One region of the Rhizobium sp. NFACC06-2 genome, then DNA from elsewhere that is predicted to be linked to it. Evidence: predicted binding sites of a transcription regulator. Region 1 holds the regulator's gene; each other region holds the start of a gene.
The links. Region 1 encodes LexA, which represses DNA repair genes until DNA is damaged. Its sites were predicted from a motif close to TGTTCNNNNTGTGTTCNG; they were not measured.
Positions count from the first base shown of each region.

Region 2: dnaE (DNA polymerase III subunit alpha) is a predicted target of LexA. The motif match lies at 2,570-2,587, and genes of this name have one in related genera.
Region 3: F3H58_RS22800 (DNA recombination protein RmuC) is a predicted target of LexA. The motif match lies at 2,160-2,177, and genes of this name have one in related genera.
Region 4: F3H58_RS01485 (ATP-dependent helicase) is a predicted target of LexA. The motif match lies at 2,581-2,598, and genes of this name have one in related genera.

Region 1 covers NZ_FMVA01000002.1:74,973-79,082, forward strand. The annotation lists gene F3H58_RS04695 (branched-chain amino acid ABC transporter ATP-binding protein/permease) at 1-556, shown strand, start outside; gene F3H58_RS04700 (ABC transporter ATP-binding protein) at 613-1,278, shown strand; gene purU (formyltetrahydrofolate deformylase) at 1,392-2,237, shown strand; gene lexA (transcriptional repressor LexA) at 2,463-3,185, shown strand; gene F3H58_RS04715 (glutathione S-transferase family protein) at 3,448-4,110, shown strand, end outside.
Region 2 covers NZ_FMVA01000002.1:186,522-190,631, forward strand. The annotation lists gene dnaE (DNA polymerase III subunit alpha) at 1-2,357, opposite strand, end outside; gene F3H58_RS05265 (ABC transporter ATP-binding protein) at 2,899-3,582, opposite strand; gene F3H58_RS05270 (lipoprotein-releasing ABC transporter permease subunit) at 3,598-4,110, opposite strand, start outside.
Region 3 covers NZ_FMVA01000017.1:82,846-86,955, forward strand. The annotation lists gene truA (tRNA pseudouridine(38-40) synthase TruA) at 1-565, opposite strand, end outside; gene fmt (methionyl-tRNA formyltransferase) at 565-1,500, opposite strand; gene def (peptide deformylase) at 1,548-2,060, opposite strand; gene F3H58_RS22800 (DNA recombination protein RmuC) at 2,209-3,402, shown strand; gene F3H58_RS22805 (ribokinase) at 3,456-4,110, shown strand, end outside.
Region 4 covers NZ_FMVA01000001.1:260,697-264,806, forward strand. The annotation lists gene F3H58_RS01470 (efflux RND transporter permease subunit) at 1-740, opposite strand, end outside; gene F3H58_RS01475 (efflux RND transporter periplasmic adaptor subunit) at 737-1,888, opposite strand; gene F3H58_RS01480 (carboxymuconolactone decarboxylase family protein) at 2,128-2,538, shown strand; gene F3H58_RS01485 (ATP-dependent helicase) at 2,640-4,110, shown strand, end outside.

The sequences.
Region 1 (4,110 bases):
TTCGGGCCTCAATCCGCGGCTCATCGCCAAACGCGGCATCGCGAGAACCTTTCAGCACGCCAAGGTCCTTCCGACCATGTCGGTCCTCGAAAACATCGCTCTCGGCGCGCATCTGCGCGGCAATGCCGGCGTTTTCCGAAGCTTCTTGCGACTGGAGCGACAACAGGAGCAGGCTCTGCTTGCCGAAGCCGCGCATCAGCTCGATCGCGTCGGTCTCGGTGCCCATCGCGACCGCCCCGCCGGCGACCTCGCTCTCGGGCAGATCCGAATTCTGGAAATCGCCCGCGCGCTCTGCCTCAACCCGACCCTGCTGCTGCTCGACGAACCGGCGGCCGGTCTGCGCCACGGGGAAAAGCAGGAGCTCGCGACGCTGCTGAAAAAACTGCGGACCGAGGGCGTCAGCGTCCTGCTTGTCGAACATGACATGGGTTTCGTCATGGGGCTGGTCGACCACATCGTCGTGCTCGATTTCGGTACCCTGATCGCCGAAGGCAAGCCGGCTGAAATCCGGCAACATCCGGCCGTGATCGCGGCTTATTTTGGGGGGGCAGCGTGAGCGGACATCTACTCGACATCAAAGACATTCGCGTTGCCTATGGCCGGGCGGAAGTGGTGCACGGCATCTCGCTATCCATGACATCGGGCAGCATCGTCACGGTCATCGGGGCGAACGGAGCGGGCAAAACCACGCTGCTCAACGCCATCATGGGTGTCGTGCCTTCGCGCGGGACTATTGTTTACGACGGCGCGCCGGTGCCCGAGACGATCGAGGGCCGCGTTGCCGCCGGCCTCTGCCTGGTGCCGGAAAGGCGAGAATTATTCGGCTCGATGACGGTTGAGGACAATATCGAACTTGGCGGCTTCCTGCGTTCCCGTCGGGAGCGCGACGAGACACGCGATGCTGTTTACACACTCTTCCCGCGCCTTCGCGAACGCCGCAAGCAGCTCGCCGGAACACTGTCGGGCGGCGAAAGGCAGATGCTGGCGCTCGCGCGGGCGTTGATGAGCCGGCCGAGACTGCTACTTCTCGATGAGCCGAGCCTTGGACTTGCACCGCTGATTGTCGCCGAAATCCTGCGTATCGTCGCCGACCTGCGTCAAACCGGTGTCTCCATCCTGCTGGTCGAGCAGAATGCCCGCGCCGCGCTCGAAATTGCCGACGAAGCTTATCTCGTCGAACTCGGTGAAGTGCGCCGCTCAGGCCCAGCTTGCGAACTCGCCGTCGATCCCGCTCTGATGGCGAGTTATCTCGGGCCGGGCGAACACGCCATCCAGTGACATCCGCGACCGCTTCGTGCTGACGCTCGGCCCCGTGGAAACGGGGCGTGGCTCCGCGTGGGCGCCGCTATGACAACAGTCCAACCGCAACTCCATCTTCCAGGAGGCTTTAGATGAATTACGTCCTGACGCTGCGCTGCCCCAACAGAAGCGGAATTGTCGCTGCGGTCTCGGGCCGCATCGCACAGCATGGCGGCGATATTTATGAAGCTCAACAATTCGACGACCATGAAACGGGCATGTTTTTCATGCGCGTCGCCTTCTCCATGGCCGGCGACGAGGCAGGCTTTCGCAATGGACTTGCTGAGGAGATCGATCGCTTCGCTCTCGACGCCACGCTGCGTCCAGCAGGTGCGCCGCGCAAGCTGCTGCTGCTCGTTTCCCGCTTCGACCATTGCCTCGGCGATCTTCTCTATCGCCACCGCATTGGCGAATTGAATGCCGAGATCGTCGGCATCGTCGGCAACCACCCCCGCGAGGCCCTGAACCTCACGCTCATGGGCGGGATAAAGTATCATCACCTGCCGGTGACAAAAGACAACAAGGCCGAACAGGAAACACGCATCAAGGACATCATCGAAGAAACGGGCACCGAACTCGTCGTTCTTGCCCGCTACATGCAGATCCTATCGGACAATTTCTCCGAATACTTATCCGGGCGCTGCATCAACATTCATCACTCCTTCCTGCCTGGTTTCAAGGGCGCAAAGCCCTATCACCAAGCCCATGAGAGGGGCGTCAAGATGATCGGTGCAACGGCCCATTATGTCACCCGCGATCTCGATGAAGGGCCGATCATCTGCCAGGACGTCGAGCCGGTCAGCCACGCCGATACGCCGGATGAGCTGGTCCGCAAGGGACGCGACATCGAGCGACGCGTGCTTGCCCGGGCGGTCTCATGGCACCTTGAGGACCGGGTGCTTCTCAACAAGAACAAGACGGTCGTTTTCGCGCGATAGCACAGCCCAATCTACACCCTGGCCTGAAACGCGGAACGAATGGGACGCGTCGGGGTCTCGCCTAGGAACGACATCTGGAGCTTTGGTTACTCCCAATTTGCGAAATGTAAATTCGAGCCAAGCTTAACCAGATTTTAGGGGATTGCGGAACACATATGGAACATATAGTGTTCGTTCTGTATTTGTTTCGCGACTCCAACGACGATTCTCAAGGGTGTTTTCCTCATGCTCACGCGCAAACAGCAGGAATTGCTTCTCTTCATTCATGAGCGAATGAAAGAGTCCGGCGTGCCGCCCTCCTTCGATGAAATGAAGGATGCACTCGATCTTGCTTCCAAATCCGGCATCCACCGGCTGATCACGGCGCTCGAAGAGCGCGGGTTTATTCGCCGGCTACCTAATAGGGCACGGGCGCTGGAAGTCATCAAGCTGCCCGAGGCTTATACGCCGGGCGCAAGGCCGCAGCGCGGCTTTTCGCCGAGCGTCATCGAAGGCAGTCTCGGAAAACCGAAGGAGCCGGAACAGGCCCCTGCCGCGAAGGCGCCCGCCAATGATTTCGCCGGAGCCGCCACGGTGCCCGTCATGGGTCGTATCGCTGCCGGTGTGCCGATTTCCGCCATCCAGAACAATACCCATGATGTGGCCGTGCCGGTGGACATGCTGGGTTCGGGCGAACATTACGCGCTTGAGGTCAAAGGCGATTCGATGATCGAGGCCGGGATTTTTGATGGCGATACCGTCATCATCCGCAACGGCAACACCGCCAATCCGGGCGATATCGTCGTGGCGCTGGTGGATGATGAAGAAGCCACGCTGAAGCGCTTCCGCCGCAAGGGTGCATCCATCGCGCTGGAAGCGGCGAACCCGGCCTACGAGACCCGCATTTTCGGACCTGATCGGGTGAAAATTCAGGGCAAGCTGGTGGGATTGATCCGTCGTTACCATTGATAACTGGAGGCTACCGCCGCCATCATGACACCGAATAGGTTTTCAGGGGCGACAGATTTGGCGTTCGAAATGAATGGCGCATTGTTCCGTTGAATTGATGCGCCTTTTCTTTGTGAAATTGGCAAAAGCGCTCGTTGCTGCGAAGTTCCGTCGCGTATGACGGCCCGTCCATCAATTGGCGTTATGGGAGCCATGGATTCTTTGCGATATTCCTAGGCCCTTCGCAGGTATAGAAATGCGCGTTCCATCGGGGGAAAACGCCATGTACGATCTTTATATTGCCAACAAGAACTATTCCTCATGGTCGCTACGGCCCTGGGTTTTGATGCGCACGCTTGGCATCGCCTTTGATGAAAAACTCGTTCCCTTCGGCGAAGGTGTTTCCTTCTCCAGCTTTTCGCCGACCGGCAAGGTGCCGTGCCTTGTTGATGAGGGCGTGACGGTCTGGGAATCGCTGTCGATTGCCGAATATCTGGCCGAGAGACATCAGGGCGTATGGGCAAGCGACAAGCAGGCACGGGCCTGGTCGCGTTCGGCGGCCAGTGAAATGCATGCGGGATTTTCCTCGCTGCGCAATCTTTACCCCATGTCGGTCGGTATCCGCGTAAAACCCAAAACCGGCAATGCCGGGCTTGCGGCCGACATAAAACGCATAGATTCGCTGTGGAGCGAAGGTCTTGCAAAATTCGGCGGACCGTTTCTCGCCGGTCAGAAATTCACGGCGGTCGACGCTTTCTTCTGCCCGGTGGCGTTCCGCTTCCAGACCTATGGCGCTGATCTTTCGCCGGGGGCGAAGGATTATTGCGACCGGCTGCTTGCCCTGCCCGCCATGCGCGAATGGTATGAGGCCGGGCTGAAGGAAATCTGGCGCGATCTGCCGCACGAAGAGGAAATCGGCAGCATTGGCGAATTGACCGCGGATTTG
Region 2 (4,110 bases), 110 kb from region 1:
GACACGATGGCGTAGGCCGCAGCGTGGCTCTTGTTGAAGCCGTAATTGGCGAATTTCGCGAGAAGGTCGAAGATGGTGTTGGCCTGCGGCTTCGAGACGCCGTTCTTGATGGCGCCATCCACGAAACGTTCGCGCTGCTTGTCCATCTCCTCCTTGATCTTCTTGCCCATGGCGCGGCGCAGAAGATCGGCTTCGCCGAGCGAATAACCGGAGAGAACCTGGGCGATCTGCATCACCTGTTCCTGATAGACAATAACGCCCTGCGTTTCCTTGAGCAGATGGTCGATGGTGGGGTGGATGGACTCCAGCTCCTCCTCGCCATGTTTGCGGGCATTATAGACCGGGATGTTTTCCATCGGTCCGGGGCGATAAAGCGCCACCAGCGCGATGATGTCCTCGATGCAGTCCGGCCGCATGCCGATCAGCGCCTTGCGCATGCCGGCACTTTCCACCTGGAACACGCCGATGGTTTCGCCGCGCGAGAGCATCTCGTAGGTTTTCACGTCATCGAGCGGAATCGCCGCGAGATCGACCTTGATACCGCGCTTGGCAACGAAATCGACGGCGACCTTCAGCACTGTCAGCGTCTTCAGGCCGAGGAAGTCGAATTTGACGAGACCGGCGCTTTCCACCCATTTCATGTTGAACTGGGTGACCGGCATATCCGAGCGCGGATCGCGATACATCGGCACCAGCTTCGACAGCGGGCGGTCACCGATGACGATACCGGCGGCGTGGGTGGAGGCGTGGCGGTAAAGTCCCTCGATCTTCTGGGCGATATCCAGTAGGCGAGCGACCACCGGCTCCTTGTCCGCCTCTTCCTGCAGGCGCGGTTCTTCCTCGATCGCTTTTGACAGCGGTGTCGGGTTGGCCGGGTTGTTGGGCACCAGCTTGCAGATCTTGTCCACCTGCCCATAGGGCATTTCCAGCACGCGGCCGACGTCGCGCAAGGCCGCGCGCGCCTGCAGCGAACCGAAGGTGATGATCTGCGCCACCTGCTCGCGGCCATATTTGGCCTGCACGTAACGGATCACCTCTTCGCGACGGTCCTGACAGAAGTCGATATCGAAGTCGGGCATCGAAACGCGTTCGGGATTGAGGAAGCGTTCGAACAGCAGCGAGAAGCGCAGAGGATCGACATCGGTAATCGTGAGCGCATAAGCGACAAGCGAGCCCGCACCCGAACCGCGGCCCGGCCCGACCGGAATATCGTGCTGCTTGGCCCATTTGATGAAGTCGGCAACGATCAGGAAGTAACCGGGGAACTTCATGCGCGAGATGACGCCGAGTTCGAAATCCAGCCGGTCGCGATACTCCTGCTCCGTATAACCGGGCGCCATACCGAGCGCGGCGAGCCGCTGGTCCAGCCCCTCCACCGCCTGGCGGCGCAGTTCCTCCGTTTCGGCGCGCTCGGCTGCTTCCGGATCGTCGCTGGCGCCGGTGAAACGCGGCAGGATCGGCCCGCGCTTCTTCAGCACATAGGAGCAGCGCAGCGCGATCTCGACGGTGTTTTCCAGCGCCTCGGGAAGATCGGCAAACAGCGCCGTCATTTCCTGTCGACTTTTGAGGTAATGATCGGGCGTGAGCCGGAACCGGCTGTCATCGGAGACGATGGCGTTATGCGCCACCGCCATCAGCGCATCATGCGCCTCGTAATCGGCCTTGGAAGGGAAAAACGCCTCGTTGGTGGCAACCAGCGGAATATCATGGTCATAAGCAAGGCCGATCATGCGCCGCTCATGGGAACGGTCATAACCGGACTGGCGCTGCAATTCGATATAAAGCCTATCACCGAAGAGTGACTTCAGCGTCAGCAGCCGTTCCTTCGCCTGGGCGGTGTGGCCCTCCTTCAAGGCCATATCCACCGGACCGCCGGAAGCGCCTGTCAGCGCGATCAGGCCGGCATTAGAGGCTTCCTCCAGCCATGAACGGGTAATATGCACCGAATGGCCGCTGCCCTCGCCTTCCAGATAGGCGCGGCTGACGATATCCACCAGCCGCTCGTAGCCTTCGGCATTGGCGGCCAGCAGAACGATGGCGGGAAGTTTCTGAAGGTGGCTGTTATGGTTGCGGCGGTCCTCCGCCGCATCCTGCATGTCGATCGACAGCTGGCAGCCGATGATGGGCTGCAAACCTTCATCACGCGCCTTTTCGGAAAATTCCAGCGCGACAAAGAGGTTGTTTGTATCGGTAATGGCAATGGCCGGCTGGCCATCGGCGACGGCCTTGGACATGATTTTCTTGAGGGGCAAGGCCCCCTCAAGCAGGGAATAGGCGGAATGAACCCGCAAATGGACGAAACCGGGAGTTTTCAGCGTCTCGCCAGAGGTCTCTCCACGCACAATCGCATCGCCCATATCATCATCCTGTCATTCTGAATCGAGGGGGCGATTTTCCGATTTCCGGCGCTCAAAGTCCACCGCTTTGCGGCGTCCATACAGGTTTCTGCGCCGGCGTGCCCTTCACAGGGCGGTGAGGATCACCGAAAAGCTGGCTACGAAGACAGCGATGGAGGCGAAAGCGGCAACGTCACGGATGAAATCAGTCATTGGTCTCTCCTTACTCGTTATGTTCCAACTTTGTTCTCATTTTGTTCGATTGTCAACAGGGTTTTGCTGATATTCCCCTTGCTAATGCCGCAGAATCGCCTTCGGTTCCCGCATGGCAAACAGCAAGCCACTGACTCCAAAACGAAAAAACCCGGAGGTAAAAACACCCCCCGGGTTCGGAAAAAACTTAAATTTGGAGAACAGGCGTTTTCTGGAGAGCATCGGGCGGACCGACTCGCCAGCCTGGCGCAACCCGTCCCGGGGCCGTCATTCACCCCAATTGGCGGGAACGATCATTTCCAGCGCTATGGAAAAATTGGCGCACGAGGATCGTGTCTCGCGCATCAGTTCAGAAATCGACGATCTTGCCGTCGGCCAGCGTCACGCGCCGGTCCATGCGGGCGGCGAGTTCATGATTGTGGGTGGCGATCAGAGCCGCGAGACCGGATTGGCGTACCAGCGCCTCCAGCGCGTCAAAAACATAATGCGCTGTTTCCGGATCGAGATTGCCGGTCGGCTCATCGGCGAGCAGCAGCAGCGGCGCGTTGGCGACCGCGCGGGCGATGGCGACACGCTGCTGTTCACCGCCGGAGAGTTCCGCCGGGCGGTGCTCACCGCGATGCCCTACCCGCATATAGTCGAGCAGCGCACTGGCGCGCTTGTGGGCTTCGGCCTGTGTCAGACCGGCGATGAGCTGCGGCATCATCACATTTTCCACCGCCGAGAATTCCGGCAGGAGATGATGGAACTGGTAGACAAAACCAATATCGCTGCGGCGGATCGCGGTTCGCGTTTCATCCGGCAGGTCATTGCAGGGCGCGCCGTTGATATAGACCTCGCCGGCATCTGGATGTTCGAGAAGTCCCGCCAGATGTAGCAGCGTGGATTTACCTGTTCCCGAAGGGGCGACCAGCGCCACCATCTCGCCGCTCTTCAATTCGAAATCAGCCTTGCGCAGAATGGAAAGCGACGTCTCGCCCTGACCATAGGTTCTCTCGACGCCAGTAAGCCGCAGCACTGTTTTTTTTGCCATATTGCGAAGCGGTCCTTATTCGTAACGCAGGGCCTGCACCGGATCGAGCTTGGAAGCCCGCCATGCTGGAAAGATCGTTGCCAGGAAAGAGAGCGTCAGTGCCATGATGACAACGGAAATGGTCTCGCTGATATCCATTTCGGCCGGAAGCTGGCTCAGGAAATAAAGCTGCGGGTCAAACAGCACCGTGCCGGATATCCAGGAGAAGAACTGCCGGATGGATTCCACGTTGAGGCAGACGATGACGCCGAGCGCCACGCCGGCAAAGGTGCCGACCATGCCAATGGCTGCCCCGGTCATGAAGAAGATGCGCATCACGGAGCCGGAGCTTGCGCCCATGGTGCGCAGAATGGCGATGTCGCTGCCCTTGTCCTTCACCAGCATGATGAGGCCGGAAATGATGTTCAGCGCCGCCACCAGAACGATGAGGGTGAGGATCATGAACATCACGTTTCTTTCCACCTGCAGGGCGGAGAAGAAGGTCTGGTTCCGCTGTCTCCAGTCGGTGATATAAATCTGCCGTTCGGC
Region 3 (4,110 bases), on a different contig from region 1:
CACGAATCTCAATGAGATCGCCATTGCGCGTCACGTCCAGCCGGTCGAGCGTGCGCACGGGGCTGTTCGCCTGGCAATGGACCGAGCGGAAGGTGGTGAAATCGTGCCGGCCGACAAGCATCTGGGCGGCTTCATGCATGCGCTCGTGATCGAGGTCCTTCGACACCCACCACGCCCGCTTGTGCTCCAGCGCCAGCCGGGCTTTGCGGCAGATGATGCGGTAGAGATAGTGCCGACGAAGGGCGGAAAAACGGGCGTCGAAATCCTCAGTCACGGAAGCGGCATCGAGCACGGCCAACGCTTCACCCGCCATGGCGAGGTGCGCATTGAGGGCATTGCGTAGCTTGTAGGGCTCCCAGTCTCGCGAGAGATCGACGTGAACGACCTGGCCAACGGCATGCACGCCGGAATCGGTGCGGCCAGCGCCGCGAATGGAAACGCTCTCGCCGGTCAGCGACCGAACCGCAGCCTCCAGCGCACCCTGAACCGAGGGGCCGTTTTCCTGTCTCTGCCAACCATAATAGGGCGTACCGTCATATTCGACGGTCATGCGAAACCGTGGCATCAGCCGAGCCTCGTGGTGGCCGGAACCGGGGTACCGCGCACGAAATCGGCCGCCGACATCGGCTTGCCGCCCGCCTTCTGCAAACGTGTGAGCCGCACGGCGCCGCTGCCACAGGCAATGGTGAGGACATCATCCAGTGCGCTGCCTGCCTCGCCCATTCCGCTGGCGAGCTCGGACGCCAGTACCTTGACGCGCTCGGGCTTGCCGCCGATCTCCATCTCCAGCCATGAGCCGGGAAACGGCGAAAGGCCACGAATATGATTATGCACATCCTGCGCCGGTCTTGAAAAATCGATGCGGGTCTCGCCTTTGTCGATTTTCGCGGCGTAGAGAACGCCTTCTTCCGCCTGCTCGACGAGGGGCAGCTCATCTGCTTCCAGCTTGTCCATCGCCTGACGCATCAACCGAGCGCCTGTCAGCATCAGGCTGTCATGCAGCTCGCCGGCCGTCATATTTTCGTCGATCGCCACCTTTGCGGTGAGCGCGACGGGGCCGGTATCGAGCCCCTTTTCCATTTTCATGACCATCATGCCGGTTTCAGTGTCCCCGGCCATGATCGCCCGCTGAATGGGGGCAGCACCGCGCCAGCGCGGAAGCAGCGAGGCGTGACCATTGTAACAGCCAAGACGTGTGCCGGAGAGGATCGCTTCGGGCAGCAGCAGCCCGTAAGCCACGACGACCGCGACATCGGCATTGAAATCCCGGAACTGCTGGCGATCTTCCTCTGCCTTGAAATTCAATGGTGTCAGTACCGGTAAACTCAGCAGTTCCGCAGCCTGATGCACCGGCGATTTCTGCAGATCAAGGCCGCGACGGCCGCCTGGACGCGGCGGCTGGGTGTAGACGGCGGCGATCTCGTGACCGACTTCCGCCAATGCACGCAACGTCGGAACGGAAAATTCCGGCGTGCCCATGAATATGATGCGAAGAGCCATGATCGCCCCCTGCCCTGTCTTCCGCTCCGTTCGCCTGCGGCGACGGATCAGATCTTTGCGCGGGCCGCTTTCGTGAATTTCTTGATGACCATGTCGCGCTTCAGCCGCGAAATATGGTCGATGAAGAGAACGCCGTTCAGGTGATCGATCTCGTGCTGCAGGCAGGTGGCGAGCAGGCCATCCGCCTCGACCGTCTGCTGCTTGCCGTCACGGCCGACATATTGCACCGTGAGCGACGCGGGACGCTCAACCTCGGCGTAATAATCGGGGATGGAGAGGCAGCCTTCTTCATAGGTCGAGACATCGTCCGACACCTTGAGGATTTCCGGATTGATGAAGACGATCGGGGTCTTTTCCTCGCCTTCACGCGCAACGTCGATCACCAGCATGCGGCGCGCCACGCCGATCTGAATGGCGGCGAGGCCGATACCCGGCGCATCATACATGGTTTCCAGCATGTCGTCGGCAAGACGCAGCACCTCGGCATCCACCTTTTCGATGGGCTTCGATTGCTGGCGCAGCACGGGATCGGGCAAAATGATAAGCGGTTTGATGGTCATGGCTTCCCATAACGTATCTCTTGCGCGGAGGAAATAAAAAACACGAGGTTCAATCAGCCTCCGGCATCCGCCCCGCCCGACTCATTTCCGCCGCAGGAATGTTCTTGTTTTGATCTTCCGAATCACAAGAAACCTGCTAGATTTAATCATGAGCATAGATTTCTCCGTTCTCCTCGATCCCGCGTTACGGGCCGGCTCCGTCGACATCAGCTTCGGCGCGCTGCTCGCGGCTCTGGTTTTCGGTCTGGTCACGACCTGGCTGGTGACGGCGAGCCGTGCGAAAAAAGCGGGAGCCGATGGCGAAATCTCCGACCTCCTCAAAACACAGTCCGAACTGCATGGCCGCATTGCCGCCATGGCGGAAACGCTCGGCACCCGCCAGACCGAGATGAGCCAGACGCTGAACCAGCGCCTCGACGGCATGTCGCAGCGCCTTGGCGAAACACTGACGGAGCAGACCCGGTCGACGCATGAGAATCTGAGCCGCCTGCAGGAGCGTCTCGCGGTCATCGACGCCGCGCAGGGCAATATTCAGGATCTGGCCAAGGATGTGGTCGGGCTGCAGGCCATCCTTTCCAACAAGCAGACGCGCGGCGCCTTTGGACAGGCCCGCATGGAGACGCTGATTGCCGATGCGCTTCCGGCCGGGGCCTTCCAGTTGCAGCCAACGCTTTCGAACGGATACCGGCCTGACTGCACCATCAAGATGCCCAACAATGCCCCGCCGCTCGTCATCGACGCCAAGTTTCCGCTGGAGGCGTGGAACGCCATCAAGGCGGACGAAACGCCAGAAACCAAACGCGCCGCCGTGCAGCAGTTCCGCCGCGATATGGAAGTGCATATTCGCGATGTGGCCGAGAAATATCTCATCCGCGGTGAGACGCAGGATACGGCCTTCATCTTCGTGCCGTCCGAATCGATCTTCGCCGATATTCACCAGCACTTCGAATATCTGGTGCAACGCGCCCACCGCGCCCGTGTCGTCATCGTTTCGCCGTCACTTCTGATGCTGTCGGTACAGGTCATCCAGTCCGTGCTCAAGGATCAGCGCATGCGCGAGCAGGCGCATCTCATTCAGGGTGAAGTGGCATTGCTGATGGACGATGTGCGGCGGCTGGACGACCGGACGCGCAAGCTGCAGGCACATTTTGGATTGGCCCAAAAAGATATCGACATGATGCTGATCTCCTCCGACAAGGTGCTGGCGCGCGGCCAGAAAATCGAGGGTCTCGATTTTTCACCGACGGAAAAAGAGACTTCGCACGGGGAAATCGAGCAGGCTCGACGCTTTGCCGAGAACAGGGCGGGAACGGCAAAGTTGCGGGTGGTTGACGACGAGTGATCCGCTCGGGCAAAGTCGCCGCCTTGCTTGAATTCTATACGGACACGCCCTCCATGATTACTGTTTTCGGCTCCATCAACATGGACCTCGTCGCCACCGCCAAACGCCTGCCCAAGCCGGGTGAAACCGTGACGGGCGAGACCTTCTCCACGGCCGCCGGCGGCAAGGGAGCCAACCAGGCGCTGGCCGCACGGCGTGCGGGCGCCACGGTCAAGATGGCAGGGGCTGCGGGCGATGACACCTTTGCCGCGCCGGCGCTGACATTGCTGCGCGACGCCGGCACCGATCTCTCACTGGTGAAGACCACGCCCGGCCCTACGGGGACGGCAGTGATCCTTATCGGCGAAGGCGGGGAAAACATGATCTCGGTCATTCCCGCCGCCAATGGTGAAGTCTCCGCATCCGACGCCGCGAAAGCCCTGGCGGAAATGTCGGCGGGCGATATTTTGATGCTGCAGTTCGAGATACCCGCGCCCGCTATCGAAGCGGCGCTGACGGCTGCGAAGGCAAAGCGCGTCACCACCGTCATCAATACTGCGCCACTGACCGCCGATGGGCCGCGGCTTGCGGGCCTTGCCGATATCGTCATCGCCAATGAAACCGAGTTCGAATTGCTGATCGGAAAGAACGGCCTTTCCGGTTCTGAGCGGGAAAACGAACTGAAAGCCCTGCATGACAGGACCGGCCAAACATTGATCGTGACGCTCG
Region 4 (4,110 bases), on a different contig from region 1:
GTCAGGCTGGCGGTAGCGCGCACGACGATGTCCTGCGTCGTGCTTTTCAGCGACCCCGCCGGCACGTCGAGGGCTGCGCTGGCAAGCGCGTTCGAAACATCGGTCACCGTCAAACCGCGGCTGGCGAGCGCCGCCTGATTGAGATCGACCCGGAAAACCTTTTCCTGATCGCCGTAAAGCTCCACATCGGCCACGCCGTCGACGGCGGCCAGACGGTCGATGATCTCGTCATCCACAAGCTTGGTCAGGTCTTCCATGCTGAGCGTGGAGGAAGTGACGGCAAGGCGCATGATCGGCTGGCTGTCGGAATCCGCCTTGATGATCTGCGGCTCGTCGGCATCGTCAGGCAACTGGTTGGTAACGCGGCCGATGGCGTCGCGCACGTCGTTGGCGGCGACGGCCAGATCGACATTGTCACCGAATTCCAGCGTCACGCGGCTGGTGCCGAATTGCGAGTTGGACGAGATGGATTTGACGCCGCTGACCCGCGCCACCGCACCTTCGATGGTCTGCGTCACTTCCTGATCGATGGTTTCGGGTGCGGCCCCCTCATAGGTGGTCCTGACGCTGATCGTCGGCCGGTCGACATCAGGCAGTTCGCGCACTTCAACGCCCACCAGCGCCGCAAGGCCGGCAACGACCAGCAGCGTGTTGAGAACCGCCGCCAGAATCGGCCGGCGCACGAACAATGCGGTAAAGGCGAGCTTGGAATCCTGTCCGGAGGGTGGCTGCGTCGTCATTGGCTGGCAACCTCTTCAGGCTTCGGCTGGTTGCCAACGCGGACCGCGCCGCCTTCCCTGACACGCTGAAGGCCCTCGATCACGACAGGCTCGCCATCCGCCAGCTCCGCCTTGACGAGAACGGCATCGGGATTGCGCTGCACGATCTGCACCCGCACCTTGTTCGATTTATTGTCGGCCACGCGCCAGACGTAAGAGCCTTCCGCATCCCACTGCACGGCCAGTGGATCGACCGAGGCATAAGTTTCCCCGGCAAAACGCATGGTGACGCCGAAGGACATGCCCGCCCTCAGCTCGTCCTTCTCATTGCCGAACTTCGCCCGGATACGGATCGTGCGGCTCGCCTCATCGACGCGGTTGTCGACGGCCTCGATCTCGCCCTTGAAGGTCTCACCCGGCCGGGAAATGGACGTGGCCTCCACCGGCATGCCGACCTTGATCGCGGTTGCGAACCGCTCGGGGGCCCAGAAATTGACGAGAATTTCCGAACGGTCATCGATGCTGACGATGGTTGACTGCGTGGTGACGTTATCGCCGATATTGGCGGCGACGATACCCGCCACACCCTCTATCGGCGCAACGATATCGCGCCGCTTGAGATTGAGTTCGGCGGTGCTCAGCGCAAGCTTGGCGGCTTCTTCGGCAATCTGCGCATCCAGCACATCGAGGCGGGAAACGGATTTCAGGTTCTTGTAGGAGTTGGATTTTTCAACGGCGCTGCGCAGCGCCACCTGCGCCTTGTCGCGCTCGATCACCTGCTCCTCATCGTCGAGCCGCGCCAGCACCTGCCCCTTCACGACACGTGCGCCGGACGACGTGCGAATTTCGGAAAGCGTGCCGGAAGCCTGCGGCATGACGACAACCGACTGGATCGCCTCGCCATTGCCGATGGCATTCAGCCGGTCATTGACCGTGCCCTTCTTCACCGGGGCCGTCACCACCAGTGTGGCGTTGCCATTGCGGCGCGCACCGCCGGCGTTTTGACCCGAACCGGGCGTAGCGGCGGCAACCTCGACGGCGCCGGCAGGCGTTTTGCCAAGCCCCATGCTGGCGAGCACATTGCGGGCTTCGGGCGAATAGAAGCCCCAGAGACAGAGCCCCGCTCCCACCACGGCAACACTGACACCCACCTGTTTCCAGACCCGCATATATTTCTCCGGTTGATCCGCGCAGCATAAAGCATTCCCGAAAACCTGCGTTCCGGGACAGATGCAGTATTCCTGCTTGGCTGAGGCAAGGCAACGCACAAATCCGTTCCTTACGTAATTGTAATTTGGGCGCAAATGCCGCCGGCGCAGCCAATCCGCAATCCATCCGTGCATTCCTGTCGCAAATATCCGCCATTGGGCTAATCTGCGCCACCGAGACGCCATAACCGGAGGAAGCCATGAGCACCGTGACGAAGACCGAAAACCCGGAAACCGACCCGCGCGTCAAGGCGGTGTTCGATGACATCCGCGCCACCCGCAAATCGGATTTCATCAACAATATGTGGCTCTACCTCGCCTTCGATGCCGATCTGCTTGAAAAGACATGGGCTGAGGTCAAGGCGGTGATGGCGACACCTTCGGCGCTCGATCCCGTGGTGAAGGAAATGCTCTATATCGCCGTTTCCGTCACCAATGGCTGCTCCTATTGCGCCCATTCCCACACCGCAGCAGCAAAAGCCAAGGGCATGACCACCGAACAACATGCCGATTTGCTGCGCGTCATCGCGCTTGCCGCCAAGACCAACCAGCTTGCGGTGGCGTTGCAAGTGCCCGTTGACGCCGCTTTCGACGCCGACAGGCAGACATGAAACGAAAAAATGCCTTGGAATGGGCGTTTTGATGGTTGATACCGGAATAAAAGCAGAACACGGTTCTGGCCTTTATATCCCGAATCACTACATTGGGCCGCATGAGCAACAGTTTTGACGATATGCCGTTCTTCGATGAGGAACCCGCCGCACCGCGCAGGGCAACGAACAATGCCGGTGTGGAAAGCGGCGGCGGGCTCGGAATTGCCGCCCGCGCCATGGCGGCGCGCGATCAGACGCGTGCTGCACCCGACTATCTTTCCGGCCTCAATCCCGAGCAGCGCGATGCCGTGGAAACGCTGGATGGTCCCGTTCTCGTGCTCGCAGGCGCAGGCACCGGCAAAACCCGGGTTCTGACCACCCGCATAGCTCATATCATTTCCACCGGCCGCGCCTACCCCCGCGAGATCCTTGCCGTGACCTTCACCAACAAGGCTGCCCGCGAGATGAAGGAACGTATCGGCGTTCTCGTCGGCGGCGCTGTCGAGGGCATGCCCTGGCTCGGCACCTTCCACTCCATCGGCGTCAAGCTTTTGCGCCGCCATGCCGAACTCGTCGGCCTGAAATCGGATTTCACCATTCTCGATACCGATGACGTGGTGCGGCTGATCAAGCAGCTCATTCAAGCCGAAGGGCTGGACGACAAGCGCTGGCCGGCAAAACAGTTCGCCGGCATGATCGACGGCTGGAAAAACAAGGGCCTGACGCCGTCGGACATTCCGGAGGGTGACAGCCGCGCTTTCGCCAATGGCAAGGGCCGCGAACTTTACACCGCCTATCAGAACCGCCTGAAAACGCTGAACGCCTGCGATTTCGGCGACCTTCTGATGCATCCCATCAGCATCTTCCGCCGCCACACCGATATTCTGAAGGAGTATCACCAGAAGTTCCGGTACATTCTGGTGGACGAATATCAGGACACCAATACGGCGCAATATATGTGGCTGAGGCTGCTTGCCCAACGCGCCAAGGGCGAACCGCAGAACGTCTGTTGCGTGGGTGACGACGACCAGTCGATCTATGGCTGGCGCGGCGCGGAAGTGGACAATATCCTCCGCTTCGACAAGGATTTTCCCGGCGCCAAGGTCATCAAGCTCGAACGAAACTACCGCTCCACCGAACATATTCTCGGCGCGGCCGGCCATCTGATCGCCCATAATGAGGGCCGTCTCGGCAAGACGCTCTTCACCGAACGCAGCAGCCCGAATGACGAAAAGGTCGTGGTGCATGCCGCCTGGGATTCCGAGGAGGAAGCCCGTGCGGTCGGCGAGGAGATCGAACAGCTCCAGCGCAAAAACCATAATCTGAACGACATGGCCATTCTCGTCCGCGCCTCCTTCCAGATGCGCGAGTTCGAAGACCGTTTCGTGACGCTTGGCCTCAATTACCGCGTCATCGGCGGCCCGCGCTTTTATGAGCGCCTCGAAATCCGCGACGCCATGGCCTATTTCCGCCTCGTCTGCCAGCCGGCCGACGATCTCGCCTTTGAGCGGATCGTCAATACGCCGAAGCGCGGTCTTGGCGATACGACGATCCGTAACCTGCACGACTATGCCCGCGCCCGCGATATTC